4 regions of the Streptomyces sp. NPDC051738 genome follow, and region 2 is predicted to be linked to each of the others. Evidence: riboswitches for the same ligand, from Rfam matches in the RefSeq annotation. Region 2 holds a riboswitch; each other region holds the start of a gene.
What was found. Region 2 has a riboswitch for cobalamin ahead of ACIA8X_RS11700 (ribonucleoside-diphosphate reductase subunit alpha). Riboswitches for the same ligand answer to the same signal wherever they lie in the genome.
Positions count from the first base shown of each region.

Region 1: linked by a shared signal. The riboswitch ahead of ACIA8X_RS09965 (energy-coupling factor ABC transporter permease) and the one ahead of ACIA8X_RS11700 (ribonucleoside-diphosphate reductase subunit alpha) in region 2 are both predicted to bind cobalamin.
Region 3: linked by a shared signal. The riboswitch ahead of ACIA8X_RS19805 (cobalamin biosynthesis protein) and the one ahead of ACIA8X_RS11700 (ribonucleoside-diphosphate reductase subunit alpha) in region 2 are both predicted to bind cobalamin.
Region 4: linked by a shared signal. The riboswitch ahead of metE (5-methyltetrahydropteroyltriglutamate--homocysteine S-methyltransferase) and the one ahead of ACIA8X_RS11700 (ribonucleoside-diphosphate reductase subunit alpha) in region 2 are both predicted to bind cobalamin.

Region 1 is NZ_JBITCM010000003.1:464,781-468,985, forward strand. It holds gene ACIA8X_RS09960 (Pls/PosA family non-ribosomal peptide synthetase) at 1-2,092, opposite strand, end outside; cobalamin riboswitch at 2,301-2,487, shown strand; gene ACIA8X_RS09965 (energy-coupling factor ABC transporter permease) at 2,517-3,218, shown strand; gene ACIA8X_RS09970 (energy-coupling factor ABC transporter substrate-binding protein) at 3,215-3,586, shown strand; gene cbiQ (cobalt ECF transporter T component CbiQ) at 3,593-4,205, shown strand, end outside.
Region 2 is NZ_JBITCM010000004.1:226,077-230,281, forward strand. It holds gene ACIA8X_RS11685 (DUF3311 domain-containing protein) at 1-17, shown strand, start outside; gene mctP (monocarboxylate uptake permease MctP) at 14-1,636, shown strand; partial or broken gene ACIA8X_RS11695 (GNAT family N-acetyltransferase) at 1,761-1,907, shown strand; cobalamin riboswitch at 1,926-2,115, shown strand; gene ACIA8X_RS11700 (ribonucleoside-diphosphate reductase subunit alpha) at 2,241-4,205, shown strand, end outside.
Region 3 is NZ_JBITCM010000007.1:472,422-476,626, reverse strand. It holds gene ACIA8X_RS19815 (anion permease) at 9-1,241, shown strand; gene ACIA8X_RS19810 (hypothetical protein) at 1,287-1,508, shown strand; cobalamin riboswitch at 1,624-1,764, shown strand; gene ACIA8X_RS19805 (cobalamin biosynthesis protein) at 1,863-2,804, shown strand; gene ACIA8X_RS19800 (cobyric acid synthase) at 2,801-4,205, shown strand, end outside.
Region 4 is NZ_JBITCM010000017.1:103,211-107,415, forward strand. It holds gene aceB (malate synthase A) at 1-628, shown strand, start outside; gene ACIA8X_RS33725 (3-hydroxybutyryl-CoA dehydrogenase) at 625-1,497, shown strand; cobalamin riboswitch at 1,491-1,715, shown strand; gene metE (5-methyltetrahydropteroyltriglutamate--homocysteine S-methyltransferase) at 1,870-4,197, shown strand.

The DNA.
Region 1 (4,205 bases), on a different contig from region 2:
TCGGCCTGAGGGGATGGATCAGTGTGATGACGCGTTCGATCAGCACGAAGTACACGACGGTGAACAGCACGACAAGGAGGTCGGCCAGCACGATCCCCGACACACCGAGCGGCCCGTACAGCTCCGCGGCCGCTGAGACGAGCAGGGCGAGAGCGAAGGCGTAGATCCAGCGCGTCAGCAGGTACCACCCCATGGTGCCGGCGTTGTGCCTGTTCTTGGCGGGGAGGGCCCGCCGCAGCTGCTCACGGCTCTTGAGCCGGTCGAACCGGCTGTCCCGCAGGACCGAGCGGGGAATCTCGAAGCTGGGCGACCCCAGCAGCCCGACGCCTTCGCGGACCTCCCCGTCGACCGGCACCATGACCTTCGTCGCGAGGAGGCAGTCGTCGCCGGTCCTGCCCCGCGTGGGGTACGCGATCCTGTTCCCGAGGAAGTTGCGCGGCCCGATCGACACCCGGGACACGCGGAACGCGGTACTGGAGAAGTCGGCATTCATGATCGACAGGCCGTCCGCGACCATCGTCCCGCGTCCGACGGTGCTCAGATACGGCGTCTCGTGTTTCATCACGGTGCCGAAGTTCGACCCGGTCTGCTGGACGCGGGAGAGGTCGTACCCGAGGCCACGCAGGTAGTGGACGATGGCGGAGCTGTCACCGAACAGGCGCTTCAGCGCCTTCCAGTTGGTGAGGAGGGCGATCGTCCGGTGCACTCCGAAGTGGAAGCCGTACAGGCAGTAGGTCCTGCCCGGCGTGATGGTCAGGCCGAGCAGGCGGGGAACGGTGGCCAGGAAGAGGAGACCGGCGGGAATGGCGCCGAAGACGAGCACGAAGGACATCGCCAGGACCTCGACGTAGTACATCCCGTCGGTGAAGACCGCGGGTCCCGGCGCCAGAGCCGTGCTGAGCTGCGGGACCGCGACGAGCAGCGCGGCCACGCCGCCGACCGCGAGCGGCACGTACACGACCAGCGCGACCAGCAGTTGCAGAACGCTGTGGACCGCCCTGCGCACCGCACCGCAGCGGGCCTCGCCCACCACCTGGTAGTCCACGTCGGTCGGCTGCGCCGGGGAACCGTGCCAGTGCTCGCCGTCGGGTACCGCCTGCCCGCGGTGCAGAGCGGAGGCATGGCCGAGCTGGGCGCCGTCGCCCATCGACGTGTCGATGTCGAGCACCGTGGCCTCGCTGACCAGCACGTTCCTGCCGAGGGTGACCGGGCCCGTCTGGATCACTCCGGCGTGGGCCCGGTAGCAGGCGATGAGCGAGTCCTTGCGGATGACCGTGCCGGCGCCGATGGTGAGCAGGTCCGTGCACACGGGCACGCTCCGGGAGAGGACCAGGGCGCCGGGCCCGACCTTCGCGCCCAGGGCCCTGAGGTAGAGCAGATAGAGCGGCGAGCCACTGAACAGCGCCAGTGGATCCGACCGGACCATCGTCTTGACGATCCAGAAGCGGACGTACGCGAGGCTCCAGACCGGGATCTGCTGAGCCTTCCACCGGCCGACGAGCGTCCACTTCACAAGGATGGGAAGGACACACAGGACCAGGAAGGCCGCACCGCCGAACAGGGCCGACCGCAGGTACACGTCGAGCACACCTGATCCGGCGGAGATCCACTCGTAGCCTCGGGCGGTGCCGAAGGCGAGGACGTAGGTGTACCCCAGGAAGGCCAGGAACTGCAGCGCGCCGCACAGGAGGTACTGCCACCTGCCCGCCGGAGGCCGGGCCGGCACCGCAGCCGGGGCCGACGACTCCGGTTCCCGGACCACAGCCGACGGCTGCGTCCGGGGCATGGGCGGGGCTTCCGCGAGTGCCGTCGACAGGCTCCTGATCGTGGGGTGCCGATAGACGTCCTTCATCGACACCGACGGCAGGTCCGCACGTTTTCTGACGCGTGCGCAGAAGTGCGCCATCACCAGCGAGTCGGCGCCCAGGTCGGTGAAGAAGTTTCCGTCGACCGACACCCGCTCGGTCCGCACGACTGCGGCCAGCACGTCGGCGAGGGCTCTCTCGATCACGTCCGGTTCGCCGTGCCCGTTCGATAGGGCTGCGGCTTCCTCCGGAGCGAAAGGCAACGTTTCCACGGACTTGTTGGCCATCCCGTGGCCAGAACCACTCATGCTCTTGATTCGGCACCGAGAGGCGGACAGATCTCCACAATCGGAACTTCTTGCACACCTTCCTCCATCGGTGACCCAGTGCGCACATACAGTTGCGGTCGGAGGGCCGGGCTTGAGCCCGTCTTGGAGCGGGCGAACGACACTTTCACGCCCCCGAGGCGCGCTTGTCAGCCACCCTGTGCGGGCACTACTGTCACCACGCCTTGGTGAACGGGAAATCCGGTGTGATGCCGGTGCGGCCCTCGCCACTGTGAATCGGGAAGTCCGGCTCCAGCCCTCACGGGCAGCCACTGGGTCCTTCGGGACCCGGGAAGGCGGAGCACGGGCGGTGCTACCCGTCAGCCAGGAGACCGGCCAAGGCGCGTCAACCATCCACGAGGTGCTGGAGAGGGTCTGCCAAGCCATGCACATAGCCGAGGGTTTTCTTCCTCCGGCGCACGCGGTCGCCTGGGGCGTCGCGTCCGCTCCCTTCGTCGTCCACGGAGTCCGGTCACTCACCCGCGAGGTCAGGGAGCACCCCGAGAGCACCTTGCTCCTCGGCGCCTCCGGGGCCTTCACCTTCGTCCTGTCCGCGCTGAAGCTGCCCTCCGTGACCGGCAGCTGCTCGCACCCCACCGGCACCGGCCTGGGCGCCATCCTGTTCCGGCCACCGATCATGGCGGTCCTGGGCACCATCACCCTGCTCTTCCAGGCACTGCTGCTCGCCCACGGTGGCCTGACCACACTCGGCGCCAACGTCTTCTCGATGGCGATCGTCGGCCCCTGGGCCGGATACGCGATCTACAAACTGCTACGGCGCTACGACGTGCCGCTGATGGTCGCCGTCTTCTTCGGCGCGTTCGTCGCCGACCTGTCCACCTACTGCGTCACCAGCGTCCAGCTGGCCCTCGCCTTCCCCGACCCGAGCAGCGGATTCCTGGGCGCGCTCGGCAAGTTCGGCTCCATCTTCGCCGTCACCCAGATCCCCCTCGCGGTCAGCGAAGGCCTGCTCACCGTGCTCGTGATGCGGCTGCTGGTGCAGTCCAGCAAGGGCGAACTGACCCGGCTGGGCGTGCTCCTCACCAAGAAGCAGTCCGCGACCGAGACCGAGGCGGTGGCCCGATGAGCAAGAACACCAAGATCAACGTCCTGCTTCTGCTGGTCGTGGCCGCTCTCGCCGTGCTGCCGCTCGCGCTCGGCCTCGGGGACCACAAGGAGGAGCCGTTCACGGGCGCCGACGGTGAGGCGGAGACGGCGATCACCGAGATCAAGCCGGACTACGAGCCCTGGTTCTCGCCGCTGTACGAGCCGCCGTCCGGTGAGATCGAGTCGGCCCTGTTCTCCCTCCAGGCGGCGCTCGGTGCCGGTGTCCTCGCCTACTACTTCGGCCTGCACCGGGGACGGCGGCAGGGTGAGCTGCGGGCACTGGCCCAGCAGGACACCGAGGGCACGGCAGGTGGCGCCGCCAAGGAGTCCACGGCCGAAAGGGCCTGATCCCTCGTGCTGCCGATCGACGCGGCGGCGCACAGCAGTCGCTGGCGCCGCCGTCACCCCGTGGACAAGGCCGTGCTCGGGCTCGGCCTCACCGTGCTCGCCATCTCGCTGCCGCCGTGGCCAGGTGCCGCATTGGTCCTGGTCACCGCCCTCGCGGTCCTGCTGGGACCGGCGGGCGTGCCCGCGCGGCGGCTGTGGCGTGCGTACCGCGTGCCGTTGGGCTTCTGTGTGACCGGCGCGCTCACGCTGCTCGTCCAGGTCGGCGGGCCCGAGGGGTTCGTGTCCCTCGCCGACGACGGTGGGCTGCGCGCCGGGGAGCTGATGCTGCGCACCTCGGCCGCGTCTCTCGGGGTGCTGCTGTTCGCCTTCACCACCCCGATGTCCGACCTGCTGCCCCGCCTGGTCAGGGCCGGGGTGCCGGCACCCGTCGTGGACGTCGCCCTGGTGACGTACCGCATGAGCTTTCTGCTGCTGGACTCCGTGCGCCGTATCCGGGAGGCCCAGGCCGCCCGGCTCGGGCACACCAACCGGGCCGCGGAGTGGCGTTCGCTGTCCGGGCTCGGCGCCACCGCCTTCGTGCGGGCCTTCGACCGGGCCACCCGGCTGCAGGCCGGTCTCG
Region 2 (4,205 bases):
GCGGTGCGTCGCAGTGAAGGACGGCGTGAACGGCGTCGCGCTCGGCGTCTTCATCTTCTTCTTCCTGGCCGTCACGGTCATGGGCTTCCTGGCCGCGCGCTGGCGCAAGGCCGAGAACGAGCACAGCCTCGACGAATGGGGCCTGGGCGGCCGGTCGTTCGGCACCTGGGTCACCTGGTTCCTGCTCGGCGGCGACCTGTACACGGCGTACACCTTCGTCGCCGTACCCGCGGCGATCTACGCGGCGGGCGCGGCCGGCTTCTTCGCGGTGCCGTACACGATCCTCGTCTACCCCCTGATCTTCACGTTCCTGCCCCGCCTGTGGTCGGTCTCCCACAAGCACGGCTATGTGACGACCTCGGACTTCGTGCGCGGCCGCTTCGGCTCGAAGGGGCTGTCGCTGGCGGTGGCCGTCACCGGCATCCTGGCGACGATGCCGTACATCGCGCTCCAGCTCGTCGGCATCCAGGCCGTGCTGGACGTGATGGGCGTCGGCGGCGGCGAGGACACGAACTGGTTCATCAAGGACCTGCCGCTGCTGATCGCCTTCGGCGTGCTGGCGGCGTACACCTATTCGTCCGGCCTCCGGGCCCCCGCGCTGATCGCGTTCGTGAAGGACACGCTGATCTACATCGTCATCGCGGTGGCGATCATCTACATCCCGATCAAGCTCGGCGGCTTCGACGAGATCTTCGCCAAGGCGGGCGAGGCGTACAGCCAGACCAACCCGGCGACGGGCGCGCCACGCGGATCGCTGGTGCCGGCCGAGGCGGGGCAGTGGACGTACGCCACGCTGGCGCTGGGCTCCGCGCTCGCGCTCTTCATGTACCCGCACTCGATCACCGCGACGCTGTCCTCGCGCAGCCGTGAGGTGATCCGCCGCAACACCACGATCCTGCCGCTGTACTCCCTGATGCTGGGCCTGCTGGCGCTGCTGGGCTTCATGGCCATCGCGGCCGGCATCAAGGTGCAGAACGGCCAGCTGGCGATCCCGCAGTTGTTCGAGACGATGTTCCCGGACTGGTTCGCGGGCGTGGCCTTCGCGGCGATCGGCATCGGCGCGCTGGTGCCGGCGGCGATCATGTCGATCGCGGCTGCGAATCTCTTCACCCGCAACATCTACAAGGACTTCATCAAGCCGGACGCGACGCCCGCACAGGAGACCAAGGTCTCCAAGCTCGTCTCCCTGCTGGTGAAGGTGGGCGCCCTGGCCTTCGTCCTCACGATGGACAAGACGGTCGCGATCAACTTCCAGCTCCTGGGCGGCATCTGGATCCTGCAGACCTTCCCGGCCCTGGTCGGCGGCCTGTTCACCCGCTGGTTCCACCGGTGGGCCCTGCTGGCCGGCTGGGCGGTCGGCATGATCTACGGCACGGTCGCCGCGTACGGCGTCGCCTCCCCGACCCAGAAGCACTTCGGCGGCTCGGCGAAGGAGATCCCGGGCATCGGCGAGATCGGCTACATCGGCCTCACCGCGTTCGTCCTGAACGTGGTCGTGACGGTCGTCCTCACCTTCGTCCTGAAGGCGGCGAAGGCCCCCGAGGGCATCGACGAGACGAGGCCGGAGGACTACACGGCGGATGCGGGAGATCCGGGAGTGAAGACGGAGCTCTCCAAGGTGGGCGCCGGTCACTGACGCGCCCGTCAGGGGCGCGGGTCTGTGTCGATATGCGGCTCCGCCGCGTGGGCGCGACCAGCCCACCACAACCCGCAGCGGGCCGCCGAAGAGCAACACCAACGGCGGCCCGCTGTCGTACACACGCATCGTCCTGTCCTCCCAGCGCACCATGCACAGCGCCCACCGCATCTACGAACGCCCGGGCTTCGCCCGCACACCCGATCGAGACTGGAATCCCGTCCCGCAGCTCGCCGACATCACTCTCCTCACCTATGAGTTGACACTGTGAAACCGCCGCGACACAACATCTGGGGGTGGCGTGGCGGGTGAGCACAAGATGTATGCTCATCTTCGCTGTCGCCGCAGGGGAATCCGGTGCGAATCCGGAACTGTCCCGCAACGGTGTACTTGTGCATGTCTGTTCCCAGAACACGGTTCCCGGGGCACGACGTGCGCAGGAGTCAGTCCGAGGACCTGCCGACAGCGCGCCCGGCCACCCGGCCGGTGCGCCCTGACGTCCGGGCCTCGCGGAATGGGCCGGTGGACGCGACGCCCCCGTGCGCTCGTGTGCTGCCCCCTGCCCTCGCCGAGGCCCCCGTGCCGAGCGAGGGAGAGCCCCCACGTGACCATCGCGCCAGCAGACCCGGCCTCAGCCGTCCCGACCGTCGCCATCGACGAGGACGCTCCCGGAACCGCCTTGCTGCGGACCCTCACCGAGCTGACCGCCGACCTCCCCGACGCCGACGCCGGCCGGGTCGCCGCCGCCGCGCTGCGCGGCCGGTCCGCCCGTGCCGACGAGGCGGAGCTGCGCGAGCTGGCCACCGAGGCGGCGGCCGGTCTCATCTCCGAGGACCCCGCCTACTCGAGGCTCGCCGCCCGGTTGCTGACCATCTCCATCGCCGCGGAGGCCGCCTCGCAGGGCGTTACGTCCTTCACGGAGTCGGTCGCGGTCGGACACCGCGAGGGCCTCGTCGCCGACCGGACCGCCGAGTTCGCGCGGATCCACGCGGCCCGCCTGGACGCCCTGGTCGACACCGGCGCCGACGACCGCTTCGGCTACTTCGGTCTGCGCACCCTGCACAGCCGGTACCTGCTCCGGCACCCCATCACCCGCAAGGTCATCGAGACGCCCCAGCACTTCATGCTGCGCGTCGCCGCCGGTCTCGCCGAGGACGACACCGCCCGCGCACTGGACGAAGTCGCCGCGCTCTACGGGCTCATGAGCCGCCTCGACTACCTCCCCTCCTCCCCCACGCTCTTCAACTCCGGCACCCGGCACCCTCAGATGTCGTCCTGCTACCTCCTCGACTCCCCGCTCGACGAGCTGGACTCCATCTACGACCGCTACCACCAGGTCGCCCGTCTCTCGAAGCACGCCGGCGGCATCGGCCTGTCGTACTCCCGTATCCGCTCCCGGGGTTCGCTGATCCGCGGCACCAACGGCCACTCCAACGGCATCGTCCCGTTCCTGAAGACCCTCGACGCCTCCGTCGCCGCGGTGAACCAGGGCGGCCGGCGCAAGGGTGCGGCCGCGGTCTACCTGGAGACCTGGCACTCCGACATCGAGGAGTTCCTGGAGCTGCGCGACAACACCGGGGAGGACGCCCGCCGTACGCACAACCTGAACCTCGCGCACTGGATCCCGGACGAGTTCATGCGCCGGGTCAACGCCGACGAGCCGTGGAGCCTCTTCTCCCCGTCGGACGTGCCCGAGCTGGTCGACCTGTGGGGCGACGAGTTCGAGGCGGCGTACCGGAAGGCCGAGGCCGCCGGGCTCGCCAAGAAGACCATCCCCGCCCGTGACCTGTACGGCCGCATGATGCGCACCCTCGCGCAGACCGGCAACGGCTGGATGACCTTCAAGGACGCCGCCAACCGCACCGCCAACCAGACGGCCCTGCCGGGCCATGTCGTCCACTCCTCCAACCTCTGCACGGAGATCCTGGAGGTCACGGACGACGGGGAGACGGCGGTCTGCAACCTGGGGTCCGTGAACCTGGGTGCCTTCGTGGACCTGGTCCGTCGGGACATCGACTGGGAGCGGCTCGACGACACCGTCCGCACCGCGGTCACCTTCCTGGACCGCGTCGTCGACATCAACTTCTACCCGACCGAGCAGGCTGGCCGGTCGAACGCCAAGTGGCGGCCGGTGGGCCTGGGTGCGATGGGCCTCCAGGACGTCTTTTTCAAACTCCGCCTCCCCTTCGACTCGCCCGAGGCCAAGGCGCTCTCCACGCGTATCGCCGAGCGCATCATGCTCGCCGCGTACGAGGCCTCCACCGACCTCGCCGAGCGGAGCGGCCCGCTGCCGGCCTGGGAGAAGACCCGTACCGCCAAGGGTGTCCTGCACCCCGACCACTACGGCGTCGAGCTGACCTGGCCGGAGCGCTGGGCCGCGCTGCGGAGCCGTATCGCCACGACCGGCATGCGCAACTCCCTGCTGCTGGCCATCGCGCCCACCGCCACCATCGCGTCGATCGCCGGTGTCTACGAGTGCATCGAGCCGCAGGTCTCCAACCTGTTCAAGCGCGAGACGCTCTCCGGCGAGTTCCTCCAGGTCAACTCGTACCTGGTGGCGGAGTTGAAG
Region 3 (4,205 bases), on a different contig from region 2:
CTGGGTAAATGGAAAACTTCTCGCTGATCCTCGCGATTGTGGTCGTGACCGCACTCGCGTTCGATTTCACGAACGGTTTCCACGACACCGCCAACGCGATGGCCACCACCATCTCGACCGGTGCGCTCAAGCCCAAGGTCGCGGTGGCCATGTCCGCCGTGCTGAACCTTGTCGGCGCCTTCCTCTCCGTGGAGGTCGCCAACACGATCTCCAAAGGTCTCGTCGACGAGACCGGCATCCGTCCCGAAGTCATATTCGCCGCGCTGGTCGGCGCGATCCTCTGGAACCTGCTGACCTGGCTGGTCGGACTGCCGTCCAGCTCCTCGCACGCCCTGATGGGCGGCCTGATCGGCGCCACCATCGCCTCGGCCGGCATCGGCGCGGTCCACGGCGACGCGCTCGTCACCAAGGTGCTGATCCCGGCGATCGCCGCTCCGCTGGTCGCGGGCATCGCCGCGCTCCTCGCCACGCGCCTGACGTACTCCCTCGGCAAGAAGGCCGACGGCCAGGCCTCCGCGAAGGGCTACCGCGCGGGCCAGATCGCCTCCGCCGGCCTGGTCTCCCTCGCCCACGGCACCAACGACGCGCAGAAGACGATGGGCATCATCACCCTCGCCCTGGTCGCCGGCGGCGCCGTCGCCCCCGACTCCGACCCGCCCATGTGGGTCATCCTCTCCGCGGGCCTGGCCATCGCGCTCGGCACCTACCTCGGCGGCTGGCGCATCATCCGCACGATGGGCAAGGGCCTGACCGACCTTCAGCCGCAGCAGGGCTTCGCCGCCCAGACCAGCGCCGCGACGGTCATCCTGGCCTCCTCCCACCTCGGCTTCTCCCTCTCCACCACGCACTCCGTCTCCGGCGCGGTGATGGGCGCGGGCCTCGGCCGCAAGGGCGGCGTGGTCCGCTGGTCGACGGCCACCCGCATGTTCGTCGCCTGGGGCCTCACGCTCCCGGCCGCCGCCCTGGTCGGCGCGCTCGCGGAGTACGTGACCGGCTTCGGCTCCTGGGGCACCGCCCTCGTCGCGATCTTCCTGATCACCTCCAGCGCCGCCATCTGGAAGATCTCCCGCCGCGAGGTCGTCGACCACACGAACGTCAACGAGACCGACGAGCCGGCCGGCGTGGTCACCACCGCCATCGCCGCCGTGACCCCGCCCCCGGCAGGCACGGCGACCGAGGACCTGTCGGCCACCGTGCCGGCCCCGGCCACCGAGCCGGCGCCGTCGAAGGCCTCCGTCTGACCTCCTCCCGGTCACTCCTCCTCAGTTACCCAAGGAAGTAGAAGCATGAAGATCGACTGGGCGGCCCTCGGCTCCGTCTTCGGCGTCAGCCTCGTGGTCACGGTGGCCCTCGTGGGCCTGTTCACCCTCGGCATCGCGGGCCTGTCCCGCCAAGAGAAGGCCACGGCTCAGGGCGGGTCGGCCGCGCTTGCGGTCACCGGCGCGTACGCCTGCTTCGCGGCCTGCGCGGCGGCCGTGGCGTACGGGATCTATCTGATCGTGGCCTGACGCGACAGCGCACGAGAACACCCGAGGTGCGGGACGGATCGCCGTCTCGCACCTCGCGTCTGTGTGGGCCTTCGCACACTCCCCCACCGCAGGTCAACGGCAAGTTGACGCCCTTTCCAACCCCGTGGTGGACTGCCCGAGCCATATACGGCGGCAGAAGAGGAAGTCCGGTGTGAATCCGGCGCGGTCCCGCCACTGTCACCGGGGTAGATAGCCCCGGGAGCCAGGAACTCTCGCCGTCGGTCTCGTCGAACCAGGGCGTGGACACCCTGAGTGAGGACATAACGCCATGCTCGCCTGCCGATCGACTTGCAGCGTCAGACCCTTGTCTGAACCGACGGTCGGCTGACCCCGATGCGTGCCGACCGCGTCTTCGCGTACGGCGCCGCCGCCGGACTTCTCGGTGATCTGCTGCTCGGCGATCCGCGTCGCGGGCATCCGGTCGCCGCGTTCGGTCGGGCCGCCGGGGCCGTGGAGAAGGTGTTGTGGCGGGACCACCGGGGGTGGGGCGCGCTGCACACCGCCATCTGTGCGGGCGGTGCCGTGGCGCTCGGTGCCGTGGCGCAGCGGGCCGTACGTCCGTCCCGTACCGCTTCCGTCGCGCTGACCGCCGCCGCCACCTGGGCCGTTGTCGGCGGGACCTCGCTCGCGCGTGAGGCCCGGGTCATCGGGCGTGCCCTGGAGGCGGGGGACATCGAGGGCGCCCGGGACCGGCTGCCGCATCTGTGCGGACGGGATCCGCAGGCGCTCGACGCCGACGGGATCGCGCGGGCCGTCGTCGAGTCCGTCGCCGAGAACACCTCCGACGCCGTGGTGGGGGCGCTCGTGTGGGGTGCCGTCGGCGGGGTGGCGGGGCTGCTCGGGTTCCGGGCCGTCAACACGCTGGACGCCATGGTGGGGCACAAGTCGCCCCGTTATCGGCGGTACGGATGGGCTTCGGCTCGGCTCGACGATGTGGCCGGGTGGTCGGGTGCGCGGCTGACCGCCGTCCTCGCGACGGTCGCCGGGGGCGAGCCCCGAGGGGCGGTACGGGCCTGGCGTGCCGACGCCACCAAGCATCCGAGCCCCAACGCCGGGCCCGTGGAGGCCTCGTTCGCGGGGGCGCTGGGCGTACGGCTGGGCGGGACCCTGTCCTACGGCGGGCGGGTCGAGCACCGGCCCGTGCTCAACGGGGCGGGGCGGACCGTCGCCGTCCATGACATCGAGCGGGCCGTACGGCTGTCGAAGCGCGTCAGTTGGCTGGCGCTCGGCGTCTGTGTCGCCGCGCGCAGCATCGTGAAGGGAAGTACGTCATGACGGGCGGTGGGCTTCTCGTCGCCGGCACGACCTCCGACGCCGGCAAGAGCGTCGTCACCGCCGGGATCTGCCGGTGGCTGGTGCGGCAGGGCGTCAAGGTCGCGCCGTTCAAGGCGCAGAACATGTCGCTGAATTCGTTCGTGACGAGGGAAGGCGCCGAGATCGGGCGGGCTCAGGCCATGCAGGCGCAGGCCTGTCGCGTCGAGCCGACCGCGCTGATGAATCCCGTGCTGCTCAAGCCCGGTGGCGAGCAGAGCAGTCAGGTCGTGCTGCTCGGGAAGCCGATCGGTGAGCTCAGTGCGCGCGGGTATCACGGCGGGCGGCAGCAGAAGCTGCTCGGGACCGTGCTCGACTGTCTCGCCGAGCTGCGGGAGACGTATGACGCGGTGATCTGTGAGGGGGCCGGCAGTCCGGCCGAGATCAATCTGCGGCGCACCGACATCGTGAACATGGGGATCGCCCGCAATGCCCGGCTTCCCGTGCTCGTCGTGGGTGACATCGACCGCGGGGGCGTCTTCGCCTCCTTCTTCGGGACCGTGGCGCTCCTCTCGCCCGAGGACCAGGAGCTGGTCGCCGGGTTCCTGGTCAACAAGTTCCGCGGGGACGTCAGCCTCCTGGAGCCCGGCCTCGACATGCTCCACGGCCTCACCGGGCGGCATACCTACGGCGTCCTGCCCTTCCGGCACGGCCTCGGCATCGACGAGGAGGACGGGCTGCGGGTCTCCCTGCGCGGGACGGTCCGGGAGTCGAACGTCGCCCCGCCCGTCGGCGAGGACGTACTGCGGGTCGCCGTCTGCGCGATCCCCCTGATGTCCAACTTCACCGACGTCGACGCGCTCGCCGCCGAACCCGGCGTCGTCGTGCGGTTCGTGGACCGGCCGGAGGAGCTGGCCGACGCGGATCTCGTGGTGGTCCCCGGCACCCGGGGGACCGTCCGCGCCCTGGAGTGGCTGCGGGAGCGCGGGCTCGCGGAGGCCATCCGGCGCAGGGTCGCCGAAGGGCGGCCCGTCCTCGGCGTCTGCGGTGGCTTCCAGATCCTCGGCGAGCACATCGAGGACGAGGTCGAGAGCCGACGCGGGCATGTCGAAGGGCTCGGTGTCCTGCCCGTCCGCGTCCGGTTCGCCCGCGAGAAGACCCTCACGCGGCCGGTCGGCGAGGCCCTCGGGGAGCCCGTCGAGGGGTACGAGATCCATCACGGGGTCGCGGATGTAGAAGGCGGGGAAGCGTTCATCTCTGATGACAAAGGACACAGCCTCGACGGCTGCCGGGTCGGGCAGACCTGGGGCACGCACTGGCACGGCTCGCTGGAGTCGGACGGGTTCCGGCGGGCCTTCCTGCGCGAGGTGGCGACCGCCGCCGGCCGTCGGTTCGTGCCGGCGCCGGACACGTCGTTCGCCGCGC
Region 4 (4,205 bases), on a different contig from region 2:
GGGCGCCCACGCCATCGGCGGCATGGCCGCCCACGTGCCCGGCAGGGACACGGCCGCGAACGAGGCGGCGCTCGCCAAGGTGCGCCTGGACAAGGAGCGGGAGGCGGAGGACGGCTTCGACGGGTCGTGGGTTGCCCACCCGGGCCTGGTGTCCGTCTGCCGTGACGTGTTCGACGGTGTCCTCGGCGCACGGCCGCACCAGATCGACCGTACGCGCGACGACGTGGAGGTCGGCGCCGCCGACCTGCTGTCGGTGCGCCGGATCAGTGGGCCGCCCACTCCGGAGGGCGTGCGCGTCAACATCGCGGTCGCCCTGCGGTACTTCGCGGCCTGGCTGCGCGGCCAGGGCGCGGTCGCGCTGTATGGGCTGATGGAGGACGCGGCCACCGCCGAGATCGCCCGGGTGCAGATCTGGCAGTGGCTGCGGCATCGGGTGATCGACCGCGCGACCGTACTGCGGCTGCTCGACGACGAGGTCGTGGCGCTCGGCGCCGAGTACCCGTGGGCGCCGGTCGACGAGATCCGCGCGCTGTTCGAACGGACCGCGCTGGCAGGCGAGTTGCCGGAGTTCTTCACGCCGGACGCCTACAGCCGTCACCTCGTGCGGCGGACGGAGGCCGGAGCATGAGCGGGGGCGTCGGGCGCGTCGGTGTGGTCGGCGGCGGGCAGATGGGGGCCGGGATCGCCGAGGTGTGCGCGCTGGCCGGGCTCGACACCGTGGTGTGCGAGGTGGACGCGGTCGCGGCCCGCGCCGCCCGGGAACGGGTGACGGCGTCGCTCGACCGCGCGGTGCGGCGGGGCAAGCTGGAGCAGGTCGCCGCGCGGGACGCGCTCGCGCGGACGGTGTTCACCGGCAACCTGGAGGATCTGGCCGACCGGCAGCTCGTCGTCGAGGCCGTCGTGGAGAACCCGGACGCCAAGATCGAGGTGTTCACGGCGCTCGACAAGATCGTCGAGGATCCGGCGGCCGTGCTGGCCACCAACACCTCCTCCCTGCCGGTCATGCGGCTCGGCAGGGCGACCGGCCGCGCGGACCGGGTCGTGGGCCTGCACTTCTTCAACCCGGTGCCCGTCCTGCCGCTGGTGGAGGTCGTGACCTCCCTGCACACCTCGGCCGCGACGATCGCCACGGTCGAGGGCTTCGCCGCCCGCACGCTCGGCAGAACCGTGATCCGTTCCCAGGACCGGGCGGGCTTCGTCGTCAACGCGCTGCTCGTCCCCTACCTGCTGTCCGCGATCCGGATGGCGGAGTCCGGCTTCGCCATCGCCGCCGACATCGACACCGGCATGGAACTGGGCTGCGCCCACCCCATGGGCCCGCTGAAGCTCGCGGATCTGATCGGTCTCGACACCGTCGCCTCGATCGCCGAGTCGCTCTACGACGAGTTCAAGGAACCCCTCTACGCTCCTCCCCCGCTGCTCCAGCGGATGGTGGAGGCGGGGCTGCTGGGCCGTAAGAGCGGCCGGGGGTTCCATGTGTACGGCCGGGTAGGCTGATCCGTGCAGCTGGTTCGCCCCGTCCTCCAGGCGGGATGCGTCGCAAGAGGGAACCCGGTGGGAATCCGGGACTGCCCCGCAGCGGTGAGCGGGAACGACCGCCGTCATACGCACTGGGCCCGACGTACAGGGCCCGGGAAGCGACGGCCAGTAGGTGTCCTCCGGTCAGGAGGGCGTGCCCGCGAGTCCGAAGACCTGCCAACTGCCCGCGCGCGAACCACTCGTGCGCGGACATCCCGGTGACCTCGAGGGCGGGTCGGCGTACACGACCGAACGGACGGCCATACGGCCGCTGCCGTCCGGTCCGTCGCCCCTTCGCGCTCTCGTCCCGTCCCCGGGATCTCAGGGATTCATCTCGCGAAGGAGATCTCCGTGACCACCAAGTCCGCAGCCGCGGCAGCACGCGCCACCGTGTACGGCTACCCCCGTCAGGGCCCGAACCGGGAGCTGAAGAAGGCGATCGAGGGCTACTGGAAGGGCCGGGTCGACGCCGACGCCCTCCGCTCCACCGCCGCCGACCTGCGCGCATCGAACTGGCGGCAGCTCGTCGAGGCCGGCATCCACGAGGTGCCGACCGGCGACTTCTCGTACTACGACCAGGTCCTGGACACCACCGTCATGGTCGGCGCCGTCCCCGCCCGGCACCGCGCCGCCGTCGAGGCCGACGCCCTGGACGGCTACTTCGCCATGGCGCGCGGCACGCAGGACATCGCGCCGCTGGAAATGACCAAGTGGTTCGACACGAACTACCACTATCTCGTCCCGGAGTTGGGCCCGGACACGGTCTTCACGGCCGACTCGACGAAGCAGGTCGCCGAGCTGAAGGAGGTCCTGGCGCTGGGCCTGACCGCGCGGCCCGTCCTGGTCGGACCGGTCACCTACCTCCTGCTCGCCAAGTCCGCGCCCGGGGTCGCCGCGGACTTCGAGCCGCTCACCCTCCTGGACCGGCTGCTGCCGGTGTACGCCGAGGTCCTCGCCGACCTGCGCGCGGCCGGCGCCGAGTGGGTCCAGCTGGACGAGCCCGCCCTGGTCCAGGACCGCACCCCGGCCGAACTGAACGCCGCCGAGCGGGCCTACCGCGACCTCGGCGCCCTCACCGACCGGCCGAAGCTGCTGGTCGCCTCGTACTTCGACCGGCTCGGCGACGCCCTGCCGGTGCTGGCCAAGGCGCCGGTCGAGGGGCTCGCGCTGGACTTCACTCAGGCCGCCGCCGCCAACCTGGACGCGCTCGCCGCCGTGGGAGGGCTGCCCGGCAAGCGCCTGGTCGCCGGTGTCGTCAACGGCCGCAACGTCTGGGTCAACGACCTGTCGAAGTCCCTCGCCACCCTGGGCACCCTGCTGGGCCTCGCCGACCGGGTCGACGTGTCGGCCTCCTGCTCGCTGCTGCACGTGCCGCTGGACGCGGCGGCGGAGCGCAACATCGCACCGCAGATCCTGCGCTGGCTGGCCTTCGCGAAGCAGAAGACCGCCGAGATCGTCACCCTCGCCCGGGGCCTCGCCCAGGGCACCGACACCATCACCGCCGAACTCGCCGCCAACCGCGCCGACCTGGCCTCCCGCGCCGGTTCCCCGATCACGCACGACCCGGCCGTCCGGTCCCGTGCGGCGGCCGTCGCGGACGCGGACGCCCGCCGCTCCCAGCCGTACGTCGAACGGGCCGCCGCCCAACGCGCCCACCTCGGCCTGCCGTTGCTGCCGACCACGACCATCGGCTCCTTCCCGCAGACCGGCGAACTGCGCACCGCACGCGCCGACCTCCGCGCGGGCCGCATCGACACCGCCGGCTACGAGGAGCGGATCAAGGCGGAGATCCAGGAGGTCGTCTCCTTCCAGGAGACGACCGGCATCGACGTCCTGGTGCACGGCGAGCCCGAACGCAACGACATGGTCCAGTACTTCGCCGAGCGGCTCACCGGCTACCTCGCCACCCAGCACGGCTGGGTGCAGTCCTACGGCACCCGCTACGTCCGCCCGCCGATCCTGGCCGGCGACATCTCCCGTCCCGATCCGATGACGGTGCGCTGGACGTCGTACGCCCAGTCCCTCACCTCCCGCCCGGTCAAGGGCATGCTCACCGGACCGGTCACCATGCTGGCCTGGTCCTTCGTCCGCGACGACCAGCCGCTCGGCGAGACGGCCCGCCAGGTCGCCCTGGCCCTGCGCGACGAGGTGAACGACCTTGAGGCGGCCGGGACCTCGGTCATCCAGGTCGACGAGCCCGCGCTGCGCGAGACGCTCCCGCTGCGTGCCGCCGACCGCGGCGCCTATCTGGCGTGGGCGACGGAGGCGTTCCGGCTCAGCACGAGCGGAGTGCGGCCGGACACCCAGATCCACACCCACATGTGCTACGCCGAGTTCGGCGACATCGTCCAGGCCATCGACGACCTCGACGCCGACGTCATCAGCCTGGAGGCCGCCCGCTCGCACATGCAGGTCGCCCGGGAGCTGGCCGCGCACGGCTACCCGCGTGAGGCGGGGCCGGGTGTCTACGACATCCACTCGCCGCGGGTGCCGAGCACGCGGGAGGCGGCGGAACTCCTGCGCACCGGGCTGAAGGCCATCCCCGCCGAACGGCTGTGGGTCAACCCCGACTGCGGTCTGAAGACCCGCGGCTGGCCGGAGACCCGCGCCTCGCTGGAGCACCTGGTCGCCGCTGCCCGCACGGTGCGCGAGGAGGTCGCGGGGCGCTCCGCGTCCTGACGCCGTGA